3 regions of the Streptomyces sp. NPDC015127 genome follow, and region 1 is predicted to be linked to each of the others. Evidence: riboswitches for the same ligand, from Rfam matches in the RefSeq annotation. Region 1 holds a riboswitch; each other region holds the start of a gene.
The links. Region 1 has a riboswitch for cobalamin ahead of ACF08N_RS00095 (FecCD family ABC transporter permease). Riboswitches for the same ligand answer to the same signal wherever they lie in the genome.

Region 1 (7,472 bases):
TCGACGGCGAGGACTACGAGGCCGACCCCATCGGCGTCGAGGGCATCGGCGAAATCGTCCAGCTCGGTGTGGCAGCCGCCCCCCGCCACGCAGGGCACACCAGGGCCTGTCAGGAAGACCCGTCCATGCTGAACATCGCGGAAACGCTGTACGCCTGGTGCCGGGAAGCCCGTCCCCTCGCCCTCGCCACCGTCGTCGACGTCAGCGGCAGCGCACCTCTGCCCCCGGCACCGCCCTCACGGTGAGCGCGGACGGCGACGTGATCGGCAGCGTCTCCGGCGGCTGCGCGGAGGCAGCGGTCTACGAACTGTGCCGGGAAACGCTCGAATCGGGCGGTGCTCCGGTACTGACGCGCTTCGGCTACTCGGACTCCGACGCCTTCGCCGTGGGCCTGACCTGCGGTGGCGAGATCGAGATCCTGACACAGCGGGTGGACCCCGCGGTGCAGCCCCACCTCACCGCAGCCCTGGCCGAGGTGGTGGCGGGCCGGCCAGCCGCGGTGGCCCAGGTCGTGGGCGGCCCGCGAGGAGGCCGCGGAGAGCGAACCATCACCGACGGCGTCGGCCTGGTCGGCACCCGCGACGGCAATGTCGTACGCGTCAGACGAGACCGGGCCCTCTGCCGGTCAGGTCACGAGGCGAATTTCCTCAGGTCCGCGGCAAGTGAGGCGATGGCCGCGGGATTGCGCGGGCTTTCCACCAGCTCCGCGTAGTCGAGGACGACGATCCGGTCGTTCTTGATTGCCGAGACGCCGGCGAGCGGGGGGTAGGACTTCAGAAACTTCCGCTTCTGGTCCGCGGTGGTGTCTCCGTAATCGTTGATCACGATCACCTCGGGGTCTCGCTCGACCACGGTCTCCCAGCCCACCGTCGCCCAGCTGTCCTCGAGGTCCTTCATCACGTGATCGCCACCCGCCTTGGTGATGATGTCGTGCGGCCCGGCGTACAGACCCGAGGTCAGCGGCTTGTCCTGCCCGTCGTCGAAGAGGAAGACGCGCGGACGGTCAGCGCCCTTCAGGGCCTTCGCCTGCGCTGCGGCCACTTGCTTCCGGAAGTCCGCGATGAAGGCCTCGGCACGGTCCTCGACGTCGAAGATCTTTCCCAGGTTCCGCAGATCGGTGTACAGCGCTTCGAGCGGCGGCATCACCCCGCGTGCCTTTCCCTGCCCGTTGCGGCACGATTCGCTCAGCACATACGAGTCGATGCCCACCTTCTCCAGCTCGGCGGGACTGAAGCCCTCCCCCTCGTTGAAGCCGTAGTTCCAGCCCGCGAAGACCAGATCGGCGCGTGCATCGAGGACCAGCTCTTTGTTGATCGTCTTCTTCGAGAGCCACTTCGTCTTCTGGTAAGCGTCCTTCCAGGGAACGGATGTGAGATCGCCCCTGTCATCGGGCATCACATAGCCCGCCATACGGTCCTCGAGTCCGAGCGCGAACATGATTTCGGTGATGCCGACGTCATTGGTGACCACGCGCTGTGGCGCCTTGTCGTAGCTCTTCTTCTGGCCGCAGTTCTCGATGGTCACCGGATAGTGGCCGCCGCGTGCCTTGTCACCACCCCCCTCCTCGTCCTGAGAGGTGACCTCCGCGCCGCATCCGGTGAGCACCAGGGCGGTGGCGAGTGCGAGTGCAAAGGGGCGTACGAGATTCGGCATGATGGCCATGGCTCCTCATGAAGCGGGCTGAGTGGGCAGGAGACGGTCGAAGAGCAGCTGCACGGCGCCGGACTCCGGATGCGGTACACGGTGCGCCCGTACGCCGAAGACCTCGGCCAGCAATTCGGGCGTGAGCACGTCGTGCGGAGCGCCGGAGGCGACGATCCGGCCGCTGTCGATGACGTGGAGCAGGTCGCAGTGGAGCGCGGCGAGGTTGAGGTCGTGCAGCGCGGTGAGCACGGTCAGCCCACTGCCGCGCACCAGAGCCAGCACTTCCAACTGCTGGGCGATGTCGAGGTGGTTGGTCGGCTCGTCGAGCACCAGTACGCTCGGCTGCTGCGCGAGCGCGCGGGCGATCAGGACCCGCTGCTTCTCGCCGCCGGAGAGGGTGAGGAAGCCACGGTCGGCGAGATGGCCGGCGCCGACCCTCACCAGCGCGGACTCGCACGCCTTCCGGTCTTCGTCGGTGGTCCGGGCCACCGACCGCTGGTGCGGCAGCCGCCCCATCGCCACGACCTCGGCGACCGTGAAGTCGAACTCGGTGACCGCTTCCTGGGGCAGGGCGGCCAGCCGACGGGCGCCTTCGCGCGCGCTCAGGGAGTGCAGATCCTCACCGCCGAGCCGGACCGTGCCGGTCGAGGGACGCAGGGCCCGGTAGACGCAGCGCAACAGCGTTGATTTGCCGCTGCCGTTGGGCCCGACGAGCCCGACGACCTGTCCGTCCGCCGCGCGTAGCGTGGCCTCACTCACCAGCCGCGCGCCGGCGATCTCGACCGTCAGTGCGTCTATGTCGATCCGCATCAGGCACCTCCGAAGGTGTAGGAGCGGCGGCGCATCAGCAGGACGAAGCACGGCACGCCGATGACGGCGGTCAGCACGCCCACCGGCAGCTCGACGGGCGCGAGCACCACGCGCGACAGGATGTCCACCCAGATCAGCAGGACGGCGCCCGCGAGTGGGGCGACGGCCAGCAGCCGGCGATGGTCCGCGCCGACCAGCATTCGTGCGGCGTGCGGAACCATCAGACCGACGAAACCGATCGCACCGCTCACCGCGACCACGGCCCCTGTGACGGCGGCACAGACCAGGAACAGCTCCTTGCGCAGCCTCCCCGCGTCCACCCCGAGGGCGGCCGCGGTCTCGTCACCCATCGCGAGGGCGTTCAGGCGGCGCGCCGACACAGTGAGGTGGGCGAGGCCGGCGAGCACGGCTCCCGCGGCGATCGGCACGGAGGCCCAGTTGGCTCCGCCGAGGCTGCCGAGCAGCCACATCATCGCGGAGCGGGCCGCCTCGCCGCGTTCGGCCGCGAACACCATGGACGTGGTGACGGCCGAGAAGCCGTAGTACATCGCGGTGCCCGTCAGGACGAGCCGCAGCGGGGTCAGACCACCAGCGGTTCGGGCGATCGCGTACACCAGCGTCATGGCGAGCAGCGCGGAGAGGAACGCCGCCGTGGACAGGGCCCACAGACCGAGAGCGCCGAAGGCTCCGAAGAGGAGGACAGCATTGGCGCCGACGGCCGCGCCCGAGGAGATACCGAGGACGAACGGGTCGGCGAGGGCGTTGCGGACCATGGCCTGCACGGCGACGCCGACGGCCGACAGACCGGCCCCGACGACCGCGGCCAGCACGGCTCGCGGAAAGCGCAGTTCCCACACGATGGTGTACGCCGGGACTTCGTCATGGGATATGGATCCGCCGGTCAGCCCGGCCCACAGATGACGCAGCACCTCGCCCCACGACAGCCCCGACGCCCCCATCCCCGCCCCGCAGACGATGGAGAGCACGAGCGCGGCGCACAGGGCGGAAAGGAGGAGCGGCAATGACACGCGCTTGGACGGCGCGGGGCCGGTCACGGTGAGGGCCGTGGGTCGTGGCACCGCATGTTCGCATTCCAGGGGTGTGGCCACGGGCGGATCGCCTTCGCCTCAGGCCGTGCGCCCACGTGAGCAAAGGAGCGGCCCGGGACGCGGGGCGCCCTGTGCAGCACCCTCTCGCAGTCCACGGCGAATTGACAGGAGCCTTCACCACCGCGGGTAATCGGGCTTACGGAGCCACGTGTTGGGCTCCGCCTACCGTTGCGGGTCAGCGCCGGACTTCGACCGGACTTCCCCCGCGGGGCGCTTGCAGCATAGCGTGTACCCGCTGCGGGGCTTCGTACGGGAGCGGCCGGAGCTGACCGCCGCGCAGGTCGGGCTGTCGCCGGCCACGGCCCGGTCTGCGTTCGGGCACCGGGGTGTCGTCCTCGCCGGCGACCCGGCGGAGCGGCTTGCGGCCTGGACGCGCCGGCCCGCGGCGAGGACTCGCCCTCCGTGGTGCGGGGTGCCGCGATGAGCGGCCACAAGGTCGCGTTCCTGTTCTCCGGGCAGGGCACTCAGGGGCCCCGGGATGTGCCGGGAGCTGTACGCGTCGTCGCAGGTGTTCGCCGCGGCGTTCCACGAAGTCAGGTGCAGGGCCGGCGCGAAGTGCTCACCGTCCGTTCCTGCGAGCTGGCTGTCGAACAGTGGAGTAAGCCCGTTCCACGGTGCCGCACCCGGCGCCGTGGTTGGTATACCAGCCGGCCGTTCCGGTCCGAGCAGAGCGACCTTCATCGGCCGTGTGCGTGTCGCGTGTCCGTGCCCGGTACCCGCGGCGGTTTCGCGGCAGGATGGAGACAGGGCGAGGGCGCGTGCGGCCGTCCGGGACCGTGTGCGTGGCGAAAGGTGATCCGGCCATGGAGCTCACTCTGGTGGTGCTGATCATCATCGTGGGGCTGACGTTCGACTTCACCAACGGCTTCCACGACGCCGCGAACGCGATTGCCACCTCCATCTCCACCCGGGCCCTCACGCCCCGGATCGCCCTGGCCATGGCCGCCGTGATGAACTTCCTCGGCGCCTTCCTGGGCACCGAGGTAGCCAAGACCGTCGGCAGCGGCATCATCGGTGCACCTGAGGAACTGTCGGGCCTGCTGCTGGTGATGTGCGCGCTCATCGGCGCGATCGGCTGGAACATCTTCACCTGGTGGCGGGGGCTGCCGACCTCGTCGTCCCACGCCCTGATCGGCGGACTGGTCGGTGCCGCCCTCGCCGCCTCCGCCACCGTGCACTGGACCGGCATTGTGGACAAGGTCCTGCTGCCCATGCTGCTGTCCCCGCTGGTCGGCGTGGCCCTCGGCTACACACTGCACACGATCATCCTGTGGACGTTCCGCCGCTCCGCTCCGCGCCCCGTCACCCGCCGCTTCCGCATCGCGCAGACCATCTCAGCCGCCGCCATGGGTCTCGGACACGGGCTGCAGGACGCGCAGAAGACCATGGGCGTCATCGTCCTCGCCATGGTCACGGCCGGATGGCAGGACGACTTCTCCGTACCCCTTTGGGTGATCGCGGCCGTCGCCGCGGCTATGGCCGCCGGCACCTACAGCGGCGGACGCCGCATCATCACCACCCTCGGCCGACGAATCGTCCACCTCGACCCGCCGCGCGGCTTCGCCGCCGAGACCGCCGCCACGGCCGTCCTCTACACCACCGCGTTCGTCTTCAAGGCCCCGATCTCCACCACCCAGACGATCACCGCGGCCATCCTGGGCGCCGGCGCGACCCGGCGCATCAAGGCCGTGCGCTGGCAGGTGGCCCGTTCCATCGGCACCGCGTGGATCCTCACCTTCCCCGGAGCCGGTCTGCCCGCCGCTGCCCTCTACCTGATCCTGCAAGCCATCACTGGCCTGTGACCTCAGCGGAGGCCCACGATGCCCACCCCACCCACTCCCACGTCGGGCAGGCCACCACGCGCCGGACTCCCCGACGGCCTCCCCGTGCCAGCCCGCTTCGCCCATCTGCACCCCGACGACGGCGCCTGCCTGATGGAGGCGGCCTCCTTGCTGGCCACCGGCCGCTTCACCGACCGCCCGCCCGGCACCCATCCGGTACTCGCCGCGCTCGCCCGTGCGGTCAACGACGTCGTCGACGACACCACCCGCCAGGCCCTGTGGCCGCTGGCCGCCGATCTCGCCAACGCGGACCCCGCCGACCGCACCTACGGTCCGCTGCTGGTGGGCACGGTCGTGGACGCCGCCCGCCGCGTGCGGCCCGACTCTCGGCGCCTGAAATGCCGCAGCGCGGCCTGTCACGCCCGGGCCCAGCGGCTCGCCCGAGCCCGTACCTCGACGACACCGGCCCGCATCGCCGACACGCTGTGGTGGCACGGCCCCGGCCACCACCACTTCGAACACGCCCTCCGCGTCCTGCTCACCGCCCCCGACGCCGACCAGCGCCTGTCCCGGCTCCTTCACCGGGCCGTGACCGAGGCCCGGGTCCGAACCACCAGGGAACAGGCACCGACCCACTCGGAGAGCTCCTCGCAGCGCGGATGAATCCCGGCCTGCGAAGCCGGGCCGAATCCAGGCCATGGACAGCCGGCAGCTCCCGGCCGGGAACCACGTGACGGGCTCCGACATGGCGTCGTACACGACGTCCACCACGAACGCTGTTGCGACGACGGCGACGACGGCGACGACGGCGACGACAGCGGCGGTCGACTCGGCGGCAGCGAGCACGGGCAGGGCGGCTCTGGCCGCGAGCATCGTGCCGATCAGGGTGGCGCGTCGGCCGAGTCGGTCGGAGAGCCATCCGCACAGGAGCTGGCCGACGAGCCAGCCGACTCCGAATACGGCAATGGTCCGCCCTATCAGCTGTCCGGCTTGTCAGCCAAGCCAAACGATGTCGATGAGGCACAGGCGCTGCCCGGGCCGGTTTATCCAGTAGACGGCGCTCAAGGGCTATCCCGTAACTGTGGTCGCACCGGCACCTCTCGCCGAGTTTCGGTGCATGATCGGTGGCATGGATGCCGGCGCAGTGGCGTGGTTGGGGGCGGGGGCTGCTCTAGCGGGAGCGGCGCTAGGTGCTGGAGGCGCATTGGGGGCGGCCTATCTCAGCGGCAGGTCGCAGGCCCGGTCGACCCACGTGCAATGGCGTCGGCAAGTACGACGGGATGCCTATGCCGAGTTTCTTGCCGCTGCGATGGAGCACCACAACGTGACCGAAGAGGCACACCACCTCGTGCGGCGGGACCGGCAGGCACGTGACCAGATCAGGGAGACGTTCCGTCGGGGGCGCGAGTTACTGGGCGTTCTCGATCGGCGCGGAGCGGTGGTCGACGTTGAGGGACCGGAGCTGGTGGCGGCTGCCGCCCTGCGAGTCGTCGACTCCGAGCGGAAATGGGCGGCAACGGTCTTGGGCACGTGGTGCGTTACTCCTCCACGTCGCCTATTCCGTGACCACTTCCCACCTGACGAGCAGCGGGGATACGCGTTGGAGGCTCTGCGAGTCTTCCGGCGACTCGCGCGCACCGTGCTGGATGATCCAGGCGGTGCGCTGGCGCCGCGCACGTGACTCCAGGGGCGTTGTCAGGCCGCAAGGAGACGGGTGGCCGCACCACGGCCAACCACTCCCCGGGCAACTCACAGACCATTTACGGGACCCCGCTCAGCTGGCGGGCGGACGCGGAGCGAAAGTAGACGACCGATCCGGTGCCCTTGAGTCCCACGGCCGCGCCGATCTCGCGCACGTTGGGGACTGTCCCCCGTCCCTGCGATGTGGTCGCGGATGCGGCGTTGGCGATCGGTGAGGCCCATCCCGCCCACGGGGACAACGTTCGATTTCCTGCACAGGCCTGCCCGGCTTCACGGCTGCGTGGTCGGCTGATGTCCCGCGACATCGAACCTTGATCAGTGCCATCGAAGTTCAATGACCGCGAAGTTTGCCGCCGAAGGTTGGGCAAGCAGGCGCACACTCCTTGAGCTGGGCAGTTCTGCACGCAGCTGACCTGGCATGATGCCC
Region 2 (7,472 bases), on a different contig from region 1:
CGGCGATCAGCGCGGCGGTGAGCAGCAGCCTGACCCAGGTGGACATGCGCTGCATCATCAGGGCGACGGCGAGCCCCGCCGCGAGCGTGGTGACCACACAGGCAACCATGAACACGACGGTGAGGACGACCGAGTCCCAGAAGGCGCCGTCCCGGAAGATGTTGCTGAACTGCTCGAAGCCGACCCAGGGGGCCGGTTCACCCGTCCAGAGCTCCTTGCGGCCGACGTCCTGGAAGGACATGATCGCCGTCTTGACCAGCGGCCACACGAAGACCGCGGCGATCGCGACGATGGTCGGACCGATGAGCAGATACGGCAGCAGCGCACCGGCCTTGCGGGACCTGGGCGCCTGACCCTGCGGCTGCTGGGTGCCGATCCCCTCCGGGTGCCGCGGTACGGGCACCACCGGGTCGGCTGCTTTGATGTCGGCGGCACTCATGGGTGCTGGGCCTTCCGTTCGGACGTACGGGCCGGGAGGTACCGGAGTGCGGGGGTGGCGCCCCGTGCCGGGGCACGGGGCGCCACCCCCGCGGTGAGCTCAACGCTGCGGGAAGTCCGGTGTCAGGACTGCTCGTTGATCAGCTTGTCGATCTCCTCGTCGGCCTTCTTCGTGGCTTCCTCGACCGACGCGCCCTTGATGATGTCCAGCAGCATCAGCTCCAGGACCTCCTTCTTCTCGATCGCGGCCCAGCCCGGCGCGATCGGGGTGAACCAGGCGTCCGGCACCGCGGCCGCGATCGCCGCGGTCTCCGGCTTGGCCTTGAGCGGCTCCAGCTGCTTGGTGTTGTTCGGCAGGATGTTCTTGGCGGCCAGGACCTCCTGCGACTTGGCGCTGGTGAACATCGAGATCCACTCCTCGCCGAGGTCCTGGACCTTGGACTTGGAGATGGTGGCGAGGTCGGAGCCGCCGATGAAGGACGGCAGCGCCTTGCCGTTCGGGCCGGGCATGCCCGCGGTGAGGATCTTGTCCTTGAGCTCGGCGTTCCCGTTGCCCGCCGGGTCGGTGACGCTGCCGGCCTCCCAGCCGTTGCCGTAGAGCAGCGCGGCCTTCTCGTTGGCCATGACGTTGGCGTGGTCCTGCTCGTCCTTCGTCTTGTCGCCGTGGTTGTACTTGGTCACCAGGTCGACGAAGTGCTTGATGCCCTTCTGCGCCTCGGGCGTGGACAGAGCGGCCTTCCACTCCTTCTTGCCCTCGTCGTAGGTGGCGATCTCGCCGCCGTACGCGGCGACGTAGGACATGGCGGCGTACCAGTAGCGGCCGGGCAGGTAGAGCGGCGAGAACGCCTTGTCCTTGCCGTACTTCGCCTGGACCTTGTCGAGGGCGGCGGTCAGCTCGGCCTCGGTGGTGGGCAGGGTCTCGGTCCCCGCGCCCGCCTTGAACATGTCCTTGTTGTAGATGGCCACGCGCGCACCGGCGTAGTACGGCACGCAGTACTGCTTGCCCTCGTAGGTGCAGGTGTCCTTGAGGCCGCCGATCCAGGTGTCCGAGTTCTCGTACTTCTTCGGGTCGATCTCGCCGAGGGCGCCGTTGAGGATGTACGTCATCGTCTCGGTGTTGCCGAGCTCGACCACGTCCGGGAACTTGTCGCCGGAGAGCGCGGCGTCGAGCTTCTTGGTCTTGTCCGCCCACTGCTGGTACTGGACGTTGACCTTCACGCCCGGGTACTTGGCGTTGAACTGGGCGTTGACGTCCTTCACCAGCTCGGGCCACGTGGACTGCGCGTCGACCATCAGCCAGACGGTCAGCGTCTCCTTGCGGTCCTTCGGGTTCTTGGCCGACTCGGCCCCGCCGTCCGAGCCGCACGCCGCGACCGACGCCATCATGGCCGCCACACCCACCGCTGCTACGAGATTGCGCTTCACGCCACCCTCCTCAAGGGATGCAAGAGTCCCCCCCACCACCCGGGAGTCGCGCAGCACTTGACGGTGGCGCGCCGGATTCTGCCCTGGGGCCGGGATCTGATCTTTAATGGTTTAGACCAGTACCGGGAGCTTGGCCTAGACCTTTAGGGGTGTCAAGGGTGTATAAGAAGGGCAGTCGGGTCCGTTATCGGACCGACACCTGAGGGAGGGCGACGACCCGTGACCGGTCCGTGCCACCATGTGAGCCGCTAGGTCCTGTCCGGTCGATCAGGCCGGATCAGCGAGCGGGGTCTGGTGCGTGCGATCGCAAGGCGGAGGATTGAGTCGACGCGGAGCGTCGGCGAATGACGACAACGCAGCGAGCGTGCGCACCAGGGCACGCGAGCCCGGCAAGATCGGCCGGACAGGGCCTGGGTCCGGACAGGGCCTGGAGACGGAGGAGCCGGTGACGGCAGGAGCGCAGCAGTCGGGAAGGCGGGTCATGACCACGGACGGGGCCGGCACCGAAGCCGAGAGCGGGGCAGCAGGCACCCGTACCGCGCGCGTGCCCAAGTACTACCGGCTGAAGCGGCACTTGCTCGACATGACCGAGACACTGCCGCCCGGCACCCCGGTGCCGCCTGAGCGCACACTCGCCGCCGAGTTCGACACGTCCCGCACGACCGTGCGGCAGGCGCTCCAGGAGCTCGTCGTCGAGGGGCGGCTGGAGCGCATCCAGGGCAAGGGCACCTTCGTCGCCAAGCCCAAGGTCTCCCAGGCGCTCCAGCTCACCTCGTACACCGAGGACATGCGGGCCCAGGGCCTGGAACCCACGTCCCAGCTGCTGGACATCGGGTACGTCACAGCCGACGACACCCTCGCCGGGCTGCTCGACATCTCGACGGGCGGGCGGGTGCTGCGCATCGAGCGCCTGCGGCTGGCCAGCGGCGAGCCCATGGCGATCGAGACCACGCACCTGTCGGCCAAGCGCTTCCCCGCGCTGCGCCGCTCGCTCGTCAAGTACACCTCGCTCTACACCGCCCTCGCGGAGGTCTACGACGTCCATCTCGCCGAGGCCGAGGAGACGATCGAGACGTCGCTCGCCACGCCGCGCGAGGCGGGCCTGCTCGGCACGGACGTGGGCCTGCCGATGCTGATGCTCTCGCGCCACTCGCTGGACGCCCAGGGCGAACCGGTGGAGTGGGTGCGCTCGGTGTACCGCGGCGACCGCTACAAGTTCGTGGCGAGGCTCAAGCGGCCGAACGACTGACGCGGACCCCAGGCCCGGAACCGGCCGGGGGTCCGGGGGTTGCCCCCGGGAAAGCACAGCGTGGCGAGGCTCAAGCGGCCGAACGACTGAGGCGGACCCCCGGACCCGGAACCGGCCCGCGTCGCGGTCCGGGCGGGCCCGTAGTCCCTCACCTGACAGGGTGTCCGGCATGGCGTCGCAGCGGGTTGCGACGCCATGTCATGTTTTGCGCAGCCGTGGCGTGAAGTCGTTGCCGTACCGATATGCGGACGGGGGGTGACGAGGCTCGGACGGCTCGCCTACATTTCCTGCGCATTACACAGGTGACCAGTGAGGGGACGGAGCCGCATGTCAGCAGTGCCCGAGGCACCGGACGCGCCTGAAGCGCCCGAAGCGAAACAACCGGTCGTCACACCGGTGCGCGTGATCATCGCCCTCTGCCTCTTCGCGCCGTTCGTGGCGATGCTCTGGGTCGGTTCCTACGCGAAGGTCGAGCCGACGTTCATCGGCATGCCGTTCTTCTACTGGTACCAGATGCTCTGGGTCCTGGTGTCGACAGCGCTGACGATGATCGCTTACAAGCTGTGGCAGCGTGACCAGCGCTCACGCAAGGGGGGTGCGTCCCGATGAAGGACGGCGTCAACGGCGTCGCACTCGGCGTCTTCATCTTCTTCTTCGTGGCCGTGACGGTCATGGGCTTCCTGGCCGCGCGCTGGCGCAAGGCCGAGAACGAGAACAGCCTCGACGAATGGGGCCTCGGCGGCAGATCGTTCGGCACCTGGGTGACCTGGTTCCTGCTCGGCGGCGACCTGTACACCGCGTACACCTTCGTCGCCGTTCCGGCGGCCATCTACGCGGCGGGCGCGGCCGGCTTCTTCGCCGTGCCCTACACGATCCTCGTCTACCCGCTGATCTTCACCTTCCTGCCGCGCCTGTGGTCGGTGTCGCACAAGCACGGCTACGTCACGACCTCGGACTTCGTCCGCGGACGCTTCGGCTCCAAGGGCCTGTCCCTGGCGGTCGCCGTCACCGGCATCCTCGCCACCATGCCGTACATCGCCCTCCAGCTGGTCGGCATCCAGGCCGTGCTCGACGTCATGGGCGTCGGCGGCGGCGAGGACACCAACTGGTTCATCAAGGACCTGCCGCTGCTGATCGCCTTCGGTGTGCTCGCGGCCTACACGTACTCCTCCGGCCTGCGCGCCCCGGCGCTCATCGCCTTCGTCAAGGACACGCTGATCTACATCGTCATCGCGGTGGCGATCATCTACATCCCGATCAAGCTGGGCGGCTTCGACGACATCTTCGCCAAGGCCGGCGAGGCGTACAGCCAGATCAACCCGGCGACCGACAAGCCGCGCGGTGCGCTGGTGCCCGGCGAGATGGGCCAGTGGGGCTACGCCACGCTGGCGCTCGGCTCGGCGCTCGCGCTGTTCATGTACCCGCACTCCATCACGGCGACGCTGTCCTCGCGCAGCCGTGAGGTGATCCGCCGCAACACCACGATCCTGCCGCTGTACTCGCTGATGCTGGGCCTGCTGGCGCTGCTCGGCTTCATGGCGATCGCGGCGGGTGTGAAGGTGACCAACGGTCAGCTGGCCATTCCGCAGCTGTTCGAGAACATGTTCCCGGACTGGTTCGCGGGCGTCGCGTTCGCCGCGATCGGCATCGGCGCGCTGGTCCCCGCGGCCATCATGTCGATCGCCGCGGCCAACCTGTTCACCCGGAACATCTACAAGGACTTCCTCAAGCCCGACGCGACCCCGGCACAGGAGACCAAGGTCTCCAAGCTGGTCTCGCTGCTGGTCAAGGTCGGTGCCCTGGTCTTCGTCCTCACCATGGACAAGACCGTGGCGATCAACTTCCAGCTGCTGGGCGGCATCTGGATCCTGCAGACGTTCCCGGCCCTGGTGGGCGGCCTGTTCACCCGCTGGTTCCACCGCTGGGCGCTCATCGCCGGCTGGGCGGTCGGCATGATCTACGGCACGGCCGCCGCGTACGGCGTGGCGAGCCCGACCCAGAAGCACTTCGGCGGCTCGTCGGCCGAGATCCCCGGCATCGGCGAGATCGGCTACATCGGCCTCACCGCGTTCGTGCTGAACCTCGTCGTCACCGTGGTGCTCACCGTCGTCCTCAGGGCGGCCAAGGCCCCCGACGGCGTCGACGAGACCAGCCCGTCCGACTACACGGCGGACGCGGGCGACCCGGGCGTCAAGGTGGAGCTCCCGCCGGCCACGGCGGGCGCTCCCGGCGGTCACTGACCCGTTCCCGGCCGAAGGGCCGCCGCATCTCCCGCCCGGGAAATGCGGCGGCCCTTCGCCGTGCTCTGATGCACACTGCCGGGCATGGACATCACGATCAGGCGCATCGAACCGGGAGAGTACGAGGAGCTCGGTGAGCTGACCGCGCAGGCGTATCTGCGCGGCGGGCTGCTCGAGTTCGGCGAGGACGACCCGTACCTTCGGGTGCTGAGGGATGTGGCGGGCCGTGCCGCGGGCACGGAGGTGTACGTGGCCGTGGGCGGTTCGGGCACGCTGTTCGGCGGGGTGGCGTTCGTCCCCTCCGGCGGTCCGTACGCCGATGTCGCCGGCCCCGGCGAGGCCGAGTTCCGCACGCTGGCGGTCGCCGAGGCGGCGCGCGGCCGCGGGGCGGGCGAGGCACTGGTGCGCGCCTGTGTGGAGCGGGCGCGGACCGTGCCCGGATGCCGGCGCGTGGTCCTGTCGACCCAGCCCGCGATGCACGCGGCACACCGGATATACGAACGGCTGGGCTTCGTCCGCACCCCGGAGCGGGACTGGAGCCCGGTCCCGAACCTGACGCTGCTGACGTACGCACTCGACCTCTGATCCTGCGGGACACAACATGTGGGGGGTGCGCCAACTCTCGGCCCCCACATGTATGCTCGTGCTCGCTGTCGCCGCAGGGGAATCCGGTGCGAATCCGGAACTGTCCCGCAACGGTGTGATCCGGTGCGCTTTGCCGTATCCGACAAGTCCGAGGACCTGCCGACGGTGCACCCGGCTCGACCGAACCGGGTGCCGAGACGTCCGGGCCTCGCGGTTGGGCCGGTGGACGCCGTGCACCGTGCTGCCCGTGAGCGGGCCCGCCCCTGCATCGGCCCCCGCCTCCCCGCCGGCCCAGAGCCGAGCGAGGGAGAGCACCACATGACCATCGCGCCAGCCGATCCGGCTTCAGGTATCGCGGAACAGACCACCGACGGCCCCGGCACCGCCCACCCGTCTCCCACCACCGCCCTCAACGGAGGCCCTTCGGGCCGCGGATCTGATCTGCTGCGGACCCTCACGGACCTGACGGCCGATCTGCCCGACGCCGACCCCGGCCGGGTCGCCGCCGCCGCGCTGCGCGGGCGGCACGCCGGGTCGGACGAGGCCGAACTGCGCGCCCTCGCCACCGACGCCGCCGCCGGTCTGATCTCCGAGGACCCGGTCTACTCCCGTCTCGCCGCCCGGCTGCTGACCCGCACGATCGCGGACGAGGCGGCCGGCCAGGGCGCCGTGGCGTTCTCCGCCTCCGTCGCCGTCGGGCACCGCGAGGGCCTGATCTCCGACCGCACGGCCGCCTTCGTGGCGCTGCACGCGGACCGGCTGGACGCGCTCGTCGACCCGGCCGCGGACGACCGGTTCGGCTACTTCGGTCTGCGCACGCTCTACAGCCGCTATCTGCTGCGCCACCCGCTGAGCCGTCAGGTCGTCGAGACGCCGCAGCACTTCATGCTGCGCGTCGCCTGCGGCCTCGCCGAGGACGACACCGTCCGCGCGGTGGACGAGGTCGCCGACCTGTACGGCCTGATGAGCCGGCTCGACTACCTCCCCTCCTCCCCCACGCTCTTCAACTCCGGCACCCGCCACCCGCAGATGTCGTCCTGCTACCTGCTGGACTCGCCGCTCGACGAGCTCGACTCGATCTACGACCGCTACCACCAGGTGGCGCGGCTGTCCAAGCACGCGGGCGGCATCGGGCTCTCGTACTCCCGTATCCGCGCCCGCGGTTCGCTGATCCGCGGCACCAACGGGCACTCGAACGGCATCGTCCCGTTCCTCAAGACGCTCGACGCCTCGGTCGCCGCCGTGAACCAGGGCGGCCGGCGCAAGGGCGCCGCGGCGATCTATCTGGAGACGTGGCACGCGGACATCGAGGAGTTCCTGGAGCTGCGCGACAACACCGGCGAGGACGCCCGGCGTACGCACAACCTCAACCTGGCGCACTGGATCCCCGACGAGTTCATGCGGCGCGTCGAGGCCGGCTCCGACTGGTCGCTGTTCTCGCCGGCCGACGTGCCCGAGCTGGTCGACCTGTGGGGCGAGGAGTTCGACGCCGCCTACCGCAGGGCCGAGGCGGCGGGCCTGGCCCGCAAGACGAT
Region 3 (7,472 bases), on a different contig from region 1:
GCCCGTCGGCAGCTGCTCCAGCCGGGCCGCGGCCGCGTCCACCGACGACGTGGGCGGCAGCACCAGCTCCGCGTCCTTCCCGCGGAACGTGATCAGGCCGACCTTGTCACGCCGCTGGTAGGCGTCGAGCAGCAGAGACAGGACCGCGCCCTTGACCGCGCTCATCCGCTGCCGGGCCGCCATGGAGCCCGAGGCGTCCACCGCGAACAGCACGAGGTTCCCCTCACGTCCCTCGCGGGTCGCCTGCCGCAGATCGTCGCGGCGCACCACCAGGCCGGGACCGCTGCGTCCGCGAGCGCGCTGATGGGGCGCCGCGGCCTGCACAGTGGCAGTGAGGTGCAGTTTCGTGAGCGTGCCCCGGGGGCGCCGGGACCCGGTCGTCCGCCCGTGCTCGGTCCGCGCCCGGGACCTGCGGCCCGCCGCGCCCTCACCGAGCCCGGGCACACTGAGCGTCTTGGTGCGGAACGGCTCGGAGGCCCGTACGGGCTGCTGCTCACCGCGTCCGGCACCGGGGGCCGGTGCGGGCTGCGGGTCCGCCTCGGCCGGCTCGGACGGCGCGTCCGGGCCCTGGCCCTGAGGGGGCACCCCGCCGCCGGGGCCGCCGCCGTCAGGACCGGAGCCGGGGTCCGGGTCCGGGTCGGGGTCAGGGTCGGGCTCGTCGTCGCGGAACTGCTCCAGGGTCTCGTCGAGCTTGTCCTCGTCGAGGCCCGGAGCGTCGAAGGGATTGCGCCGCCGGCGGTGCGGCAGTGCGAGCAGCGCGGCCTGGCGCACATCGTCGGTGGTGACCTCGTCGCGCCCCGCCCAGGCCGCCAGGGCCGTCGCGGTGCGCGCCATCACGATGTCCGCGCGCATGCCGTCCACCTCGAACGCCGCGCACGTGGCCGCGATCTGACGCAGCACCGCGTCGCCCAGGACCACGCGCGGCAGCAGCTCCCGCGCCGCCACGACACGCTCCCGCAGCGCCGTCTCCTCGTCCGCCCAGCGGGCAGTGAAACCCGCAGGGTCGTCGTCGTACGCCAGCCTGCGCCGTACGACTTCCACCCGCTGGTCCGGGTCCCGGGAGGCGGCGACCTCCACCGTGAGGCCGAAGCGGTCCAGCAACTGCGGCCGCAGTTCGCCCTCTTCGGGGTTCATCGTGCCGACGAGCAGGAAGCGCGAGGCGTGCCGTACGGAGACGCCTTCGCGCTCGACGTACGAGGCGCCCATGGCGGCCGCGTCCAGCAGCAGGTCGATCAGGTGGTCGTGGAGCAGATTCACCTCGTCGACGTACAGGATCCCGCGGTGCGCGTCGGCGAGCAGTCCCGGCTCGAAGGCCTTCACGCCCTCGGCGAGGGCCCGTTCGATGTCGAGTGCGCCGACGAGCCGGTCCTCGGAGGCGCCGACGGGCAGTTCGACCATGCGCGCGGGGCGCCGCGTCCCCGAGTCGTCCTCATGCGTCCCGTCCGGGCAGGCCGGGTCCGGCGCCGCGGGCGCGCAGGAGAAACGGCATCCGGCGACGACGTCGACGTCCGGCAGGAGCGACGCGAGCGCACGGACCGCAGTCGACTTGGCGGTCCCTTTCTCCCCGCGCACGAGCACGCCGCCGACCGCCGGACTGACCGCGTTGAGCAGCAGCGCCAGCCGCAGATCGTCCATCCCGACGACCGCGGTGAACGGATAGGAGGTGCTCATCCGTCGATCACTCCTTGGCTGGGGCCGGGCAGAGGGAGCCTCGCCGGCGATTGAGGCGCGGGGGTACGGGGGCAGAGCCCCCGAAACGGGGTCCGGGGCGGGGCCCCGGTTCGGGAGGTGGGGGTCCCCCCACGCCGCCAGGCGTAGGGGGAGGGGCAGGGAACAAGCGCACCGCAGGCGCCACCCGCGTTCACGGCGCACCCGGTGGGACGAACGGCAGTCCGGCCGGCGGGCCCTGTTCGATCAGCCGCAGCAGCGCGTCCGTGTCCGCGTGCTCCTCGATCAGATCGCCGAGCCGGTCCAGCTGCTCCTCGCGCAGCGTGCCGAAGCTCGTGTCCGGCGCCGGCACGAACCGGCGGCCCGCCTGCGCGGCGACCTCCCGCAGGAACGCCCGGCGGAAGCCGTCGCTCTCCAGCGAGCCGTGCCAGTGCGTGCCCCACACGGACCCGACCCGGCAGCCGTCCAGGCTGTGTCCCTTGTCATCAGAGATGAACCCCTCCCCGCCCAGCACCTCGGCGACGCCGTGGTGGATCTCGTACCCCTCCACCCGCTCGCCGAGCGCCTCGCCGACGGGGCGCGCAAGGGTCTTCTCCCGCGCGAACCGCACGCGTACCGGCAGCAGCCCGAGCGCGTCGACCGCGCCCGCCTTCGACTCGACCTCGTCCTCGATGCGCTCCGACAGCGCCTGGTAGCCGCCGCAGATGCCGAGCACCGGCCTGCCCTCCGCCGCGCGGCGGACCAGGGCCTGCGCCAGCCCGCGCTCCCGCAGCCACGCCAGCGCCTTCACCGTGCCCCGCGTGCCGGGGACGACCGCCAGGTCGGCATCGGCCAGCTCCTCGGGCCGGTCCACGAACCGGACCACGACGCCCGGTTCGGCGGCGAGTGCGTCCACGTCGGTGAAGTTCGACATCAGCGGCACCGCGCACACCGCGACCCGCAGCAGGTCCTCGCCGACCGGCGGAGCGACGACCGACTCCCGGACCGCGCCGCGCAGGGAGACCCTCAGGCCGTCCTCCTCGTCGATGCCGAGCCCGTGCGCGTACGGCAGGACGCCGAACGTCCGCCGCCCCGTGAGCCCTCGCAGCATGTCGAGCCCGGGCTCCAGCAGGCTCACGTCACCGCGGAACTTGTTCACGAGATAGCCGGCGACGAGTGCCTGGTCCTCGGGCGCGAGCAGCGCCGTCGTCCCGAAGAACTGCGCGAACACCCCGCCGCGGTCGATGTCCCCGACCACCACCACGGGCAGCCGTCCGGCCCGCGCGATGCCCATGTTCACGATGTCCGTGCGCCGCAGGTTGATCTCGGCCGGACTGCCCGCCCCCTCGCAGATCACGGCGTCATACGTGCCCCGCAGCTCCTCCAGGCACGCCATCACCGGCTCGAACAGCTCGCGCTGCCGGTTCCCGTGATAGCCCCGCGCGCTCATCTCGCCGACGGGCCTGCCCATCAGGACGACCTGGCTGGAGCGGTCGCCGCCGGGCTTGAGCAGCACCGGGTTCATGAGCGCGGTCGGCTCCACTCGGGCCGCCTGCGCCTGCATCGCCTGGGCCCGCCCGATCTCCGCGCCCTCGCGCGTCACGAACGAGTTCAGGGACATGTTCTGCCCCTTGAAGGGCGCGACCTTCACTCCGCGCCGCACCAGCCACCGGCAGATGCCGGCGGTGACGACGCTCTTTCCCGCGTCCGACGTGGTCCCCGCGACCAGCAGTCCGCCGCCGCTCATGTACGCCTCCCCCTCATGGCCCCCAAGGCCAGTCGCGCGCCCGCGCACGCCACGAGCGCCAGCACGCCGATGCGCTGCGACAGCCGCACGGCCCGGTCGATGTCGCCGAACTCCACGGCCCGGCCCTCCCCGCCCAGCACGGGCCGGTGCTCGACCCGGCCCCCGTACGAGAGGGTCCCGCCCAGCCGTACCCCGAGCGCTCCGGCGAATGATGCCTCCACCGGGCCCGCGTTGGGGCTCGGGTGCTTCGCCGCGTCGGCACGCCACGCGCGTACCGCCCCCCGCGGGTCGGGGCCGGCGATCGCGGCGAGTACGGCGGTGAGCCGTGCGCCGGGCCAGCCCGCCACGTCGTCGAGACGGGCCGATGCCCAGCCGTAGCGACGGTGACGCGGCGACTTGTGGCCGACCATCGCGTCGAGCGTGTTCACCGCACGGAAGCCGACGAGACCGGGCACGCCCGCGACCGCGCCCCACACCAGCGCGCCGACGACGGCGTCCGAGGTGTTCTCGGCGACCGACTCGACGACGGCACGGGCGATCTGCTGTTCGTCCAGGGACTGCGGGTCACGCCCGCACAGATGGGGGAGCCGCGCGCGGGCCGCCTCGACGTCGCCGGCGGCCAGCGCCTCGCCGACGAGGCGCGCCTCCCGGCTCAGCGACGTGCCGCCGACGACCGCCCAGGTGGCGGCGGCGGTCAGGGCGACGGACGCGGCGGGGGAGCGGCGCACGGCGCGGGACGCGAGCGCGCCCAGAGCCACGGCGCCGCCGGCGCAGACAGCGGTGTGCAGGGCGCCCCGGCCCCGGTCGTCGCGCCACAGCAGGCGCTCGACGGCGGCCGCGGCACGCCCGAAGGCGGCGACGGGGTGTCCGCGGCGGGGGTCGCCGACGAGCCGGTCGACGACGAGGCCGACGGTGGCGCCGTACACGAATATCCGGTCGGCACGCACGGGGTCAGCGATCCCTGAAGTGGTGTCCGGCGGACAGCGCTGATCGGCAGCCAGGCATGGCGAGAGTCCTCACTCAGGGTCCGCGCCCTGGTTCGACGTGACCGGCGGCGAGAGTTCCTGGCTCCCCGGAGTGTTCGTCCGGGTGACAGTGGCGGGACCGCGCCGGATTCGCACCGGACTTCCTCTTCTGCCGCCGTAGATGGCCACGGCAGTCCACCACGCCCCGCGAACGCCCGTCAACTCACCCTTGACCTGCGGCGGGACAGTGTGCGAAGCCCCACACCCGGATGCGCCGAAGCCGGGCCGGAGGCACGCGAGGTGCCACCGGCCCGGCTCCGGGCGGGTCGCCGTCGTCGGCGGACGACAGCAGTCAGCGGGAGTCAGCTGACGATCAGATAGATGCCGTACGTCACGGCCGCGGCGCACAGGGCGAAGCAGGCGTAGGCGCCGGTGCGGACCATCGTGGCCGACCCGCCGTTCGCGGTCGCCGCCTCGTGCTTGGTCAGGCCGACGATGCCCAGGGTGAACAGGCCCACCAGGGCGACGGTGGCGAAGAGGCTCACGCCGAACACGGAGCCGAGAGCTGCCCAGTCGATCTTCATGCTGATGATTCCTTACACCGTGGCCGGACGGACCGGCTCGGGCTCGGCCGGGGCCGGGATGGTGGTCTTGAGGTCGCCCGCGGGCGGCGGGGTGACGGCCGCGATGGCGGTCGTGACGACGCCGGCGGGCTCCTGGTCCTCGACGTCGTTGACGTTGGTGTGGTCGACGACCTGGCGGCGGGAGACGAACCAGATCGCGGTGCAGGCCGCGACCAGGAAGACGGCGACGGCGGCGACGCCCCAGTCACCCTGCTGGGTGACGAACTCCGAGCCCGCGGCCACCAGACCGGCGGCCGGCAGGGTCAGGCCCCAGGCGACGAACATCCGGGTCGCGGTCGACCAGCGGACCACACCGCCCTTGCGGCCGAGGCCCGCGCCCATCACCGCGCCGGAGCACGAGTGGGTGGTCGACAGGGAGAAGCCGAGGTTGGACGAGGCGAGGATGACGCTCGCCGCGCCGGTCTGGGCGGCGAAGCCCTGCTGCGGCTGGAGGTCGGTCAGGCCCTTGCCCATGGTGCGGATGATGCGCCAGCCGCCGAGGTAGGTGCCGAGCGCGATGGCGACACCCGCGGAGACGATGACCCACAGGGGAGGGTTGGAACCCGGGGCGATGACGTTCCCCGCGACCAGGGCCAGGGTGATGATGCCCATCGTCTTCTGCGCGTCGTTGGTGCCGTGCGCCAGCGAGACGAGGCCGGCGGAGGCGATCTGACCGGCGCGGTAGCCCTTGGCGGTGGCCTTCGGGTCGGCGTTCCGGCCGATCTTGTACGTCAGCCGGGACGCGAGGAACGCGGCCAGACCGGCCACGAGCGGCGCGGCGACCGCGGGGATCAGCACCTTGGTGACGACGACGCCGCCGTTGACCGCGTCGAAACCGACGGAGGCGACGGTGGCGCCGATGAGGCCGCCCATCAGGGCGTGCGAGGAGCTGGAGGGGAGACCGATGAGCCAGGTCATCAGGTTCCACAGGATGGCGCCGACGAGCGCCGCGAAGATGACTTCAGGTGAGATGCCTGATTCGTCGACGAGGCCACTGGAGATCGTCTTCGCGACCTCCACGGACAGGAAAGCGCCGACGAGATTCAGAACGGCGGACATGGCCACCGCGGTCTTGGGCTTCAGAGCGCCGGTCGAGATGGTCGTCGCCATCGCGTTGGCGGTGTCGTGGAAACCGTTCGTGAAATCGAACACGAGAGCTGTCACGATCACAATCGCGAGCAGCAGCGTGATGTGTTCCATTTACCCAGGCAATCGTTTGACGTCATTGACCCGCCGACCGTAGGCAACCTGGGTGAACGGAAGATGAACTGGGTCGGGCTCTGTGGTGTCCGTAAGTAGGTACGAGACATTCCGTTTGGCTGTCCGGGGCGTTATGACAGCAGCCGGCATCCACTCGAACACCCTCCGTCGTCTGTCGCCCCGAATCGGACTCCTGACAGGATCCTCGGCATGAGTGATCACGCCGAGAAGGACACGATCGAACGGGCCTGGCAGGACGTCGTCGCGACGGCCCGCAGAACCGCGGCGGAGGGCCTCGTGGTCGGCACCTCCGGCAACGTCTCCGTACGGGTCGGCGACCTCGTGCTCGTCACCCCGAGCGGGGTGCCCTACGACCGGCTCGGACCTGACGACACCTGTGCCGTCGACCTCGACGGCCACCAGGTCGTCGGCACGCTCGCCCCCACCAGCGAGCTGCCGCTGCACCTGGAGGTGTACCGCAACACACCGGCCGAGGCCGTCGTGCACACCCACGCGGTGCATGCCACCGCCGTCTCCACACTGGTCCCCGAGCTGCCACCGGTCCACTACATGACGGCAGCCCTCGGCGGCCCGGTCCGGGTGGCCCCCTACGCTATGTACGGCACGCCGGAGCTGGCCCGCAACATGATCACGGCGCTGCGCGACCGCACGGCCTGCCTCCTCCAGAACCACGGCACCGTCGCGTACGGCACGACCCTGGCCCAGGCGTACGACCGCACGGCCCAGCTGGAATGGATGTGCCAGGTCTGGCTGACGGCGTCCTCGCTCCCGTCGCACTCCCCCCGCCTCCTCTCCGCCGCGGAACTCTCGGCGGCGGCGACCCAGCTCCACACCTACGGCCAGCCCCACCGGCACTGACGGACCACACCGGGTCTCCGCCCCGAGCCCCGCGCCTGAATCGCCGGCGGGGCTGGAGGTGCGCGGCGCTCTCGTGGTGCGTGCGTCCGGTGAGCCGGGCGGCATGGCGGGACGCCGGCGAGTGGCCGCGCTGGGCCGGCAGGCCGGTTGCCGCGCAGCGGCAATGGCAGCCCGGTCGGGGCCCGGGCGAAGCCCGGGGACACGGCCCACGGCCGCACCGGGGTCCGGGGCGAAGCCCCGGTCACGGGAAGGGGCGGGGTGGGGGAAAACGCCCCCGCGCGAGCAGCCACCCGCCGCGCCCACTGGCACCCCCGCCCGCACCCGTCGACACTGGATCCGTGCGCCCGGCTACAGCGACGGCAGCGGCCGTCACCACACTCATCGGCGTCGGCGCGGCCACGGTCGCCGCCG

Region 2: linked by a shared signal. The riboswitch ahead of ACF08N_RS18475 (ribonucleoside-diphosphate reductase subunit alpha) and the one ahead of ACF08N_RS00095 (FecCD family ABC transporter permease) in region 1 are both predicted to bind cobalamin.
Region 3: linked by a shared signal. The riboswitch ahead of ACF08N_RS32815 (cobalamin biosynthesis protein) and the one ahead of ACF08N_RS00095 (FecCD family ABC transporter permease) in region 1 are both predicted to bind cobalamin.

What each region holds. Positions count from the first base shown of each region.
Region 1 is NZ_JBIBVE010000001.1:13,442-20,913, forward strand. It holds partial or broken gene ACF08N_RS00075 (molybdopterin cofactor-binding domain-containing protein) at 1-245, shown strand, start outside; gene ACF08N_RS00080 (XdhC family protein) at 242-712, shown strand; gene ACF08N_RS00085 (ABC transporter substrate-binding protein) at 631-1,653, opposite strand; gene ACF08N_RS00090 (ABC transporter ATP-binding protein) at 1,669-2,454, opposite strand; gene ACF08N_RS00095 (FecCD family ABC transporter permease) at 2,454-3,533, opposite strand; cobalamin riboswitch at 3,667-3,800, opposite strand; gene ACF08N_RS00100 (anion permease) at 4,367-5,365, shown strand; gene ACF08N_RS00105 (hypothetical protein) at 5,384-6,007, shown strand; gene ACF08N_RS00110 (hypothetical protein) at 6,669-7,025, shown strand.
Region 2 is NZ_JBIBVE010000008.1:339,261-346,732, forward strand. It holds gene ACF08N_RS18445 (carbohydrate ABC transporter permease) at 1-439, opposite strand, end outside; gene ACF08N_RS18450 (sugar ABC transporter substrate-binding protein) at 562-1,863, opposite strand; gene ACF08N_RS18455 (GntR family transcriptional regulator) at 2,345-3,112, shown strand; gene ACF08N_RS18460 (DUF3311 domain-containing protein) at 3,440-3,721, shown strand; gene mctP (monocarboxylate uptake permease MctP) at 3,718-5,352, shown strand; gene ACF08N_RS18470 (GNAT family N-acetyltransferase) at 5,437-5,937, shown strand; cobalamin riboswitch at 5,973-6,116, shown strand; gene ACF08N_RS18475 (ribonucleoside-diphosphate reductase subunit alpha) at 6,256-7,472, shown strand, end outside.
Region 3 is NZ_JBIBVE010000023.1:9,946-17,417, forward strand. It holds gene ACF08N_RS32805 (putative cobaltochelatase) at 1-1,671, opposite strand, end outside; gene ACF08N_RS32810 (cobyric acid synthase) at 1,862-3,394, opposite strand; gene ACF08N_RS32815 (cobalamin biosynthesis protein) at 3,391-4,341, opposite strand; cobalamin riboswitch at 4,431-4,566, opposite strand; gene ACF08N_RS32820 (hypothetical protein) at 4,722-4,943, opposite strand; gene ACF08N_RS32825 (anion permease) at 4,956-6,182, opposite strand; gene ACF08N_RS32830 (class II aldolase/adducin family protein) at 6,393-7,061, shown strand; gene ACF08N_RS32835 (alpha/beta hydrolase) at 7,400-7,472, shown strand, end outside.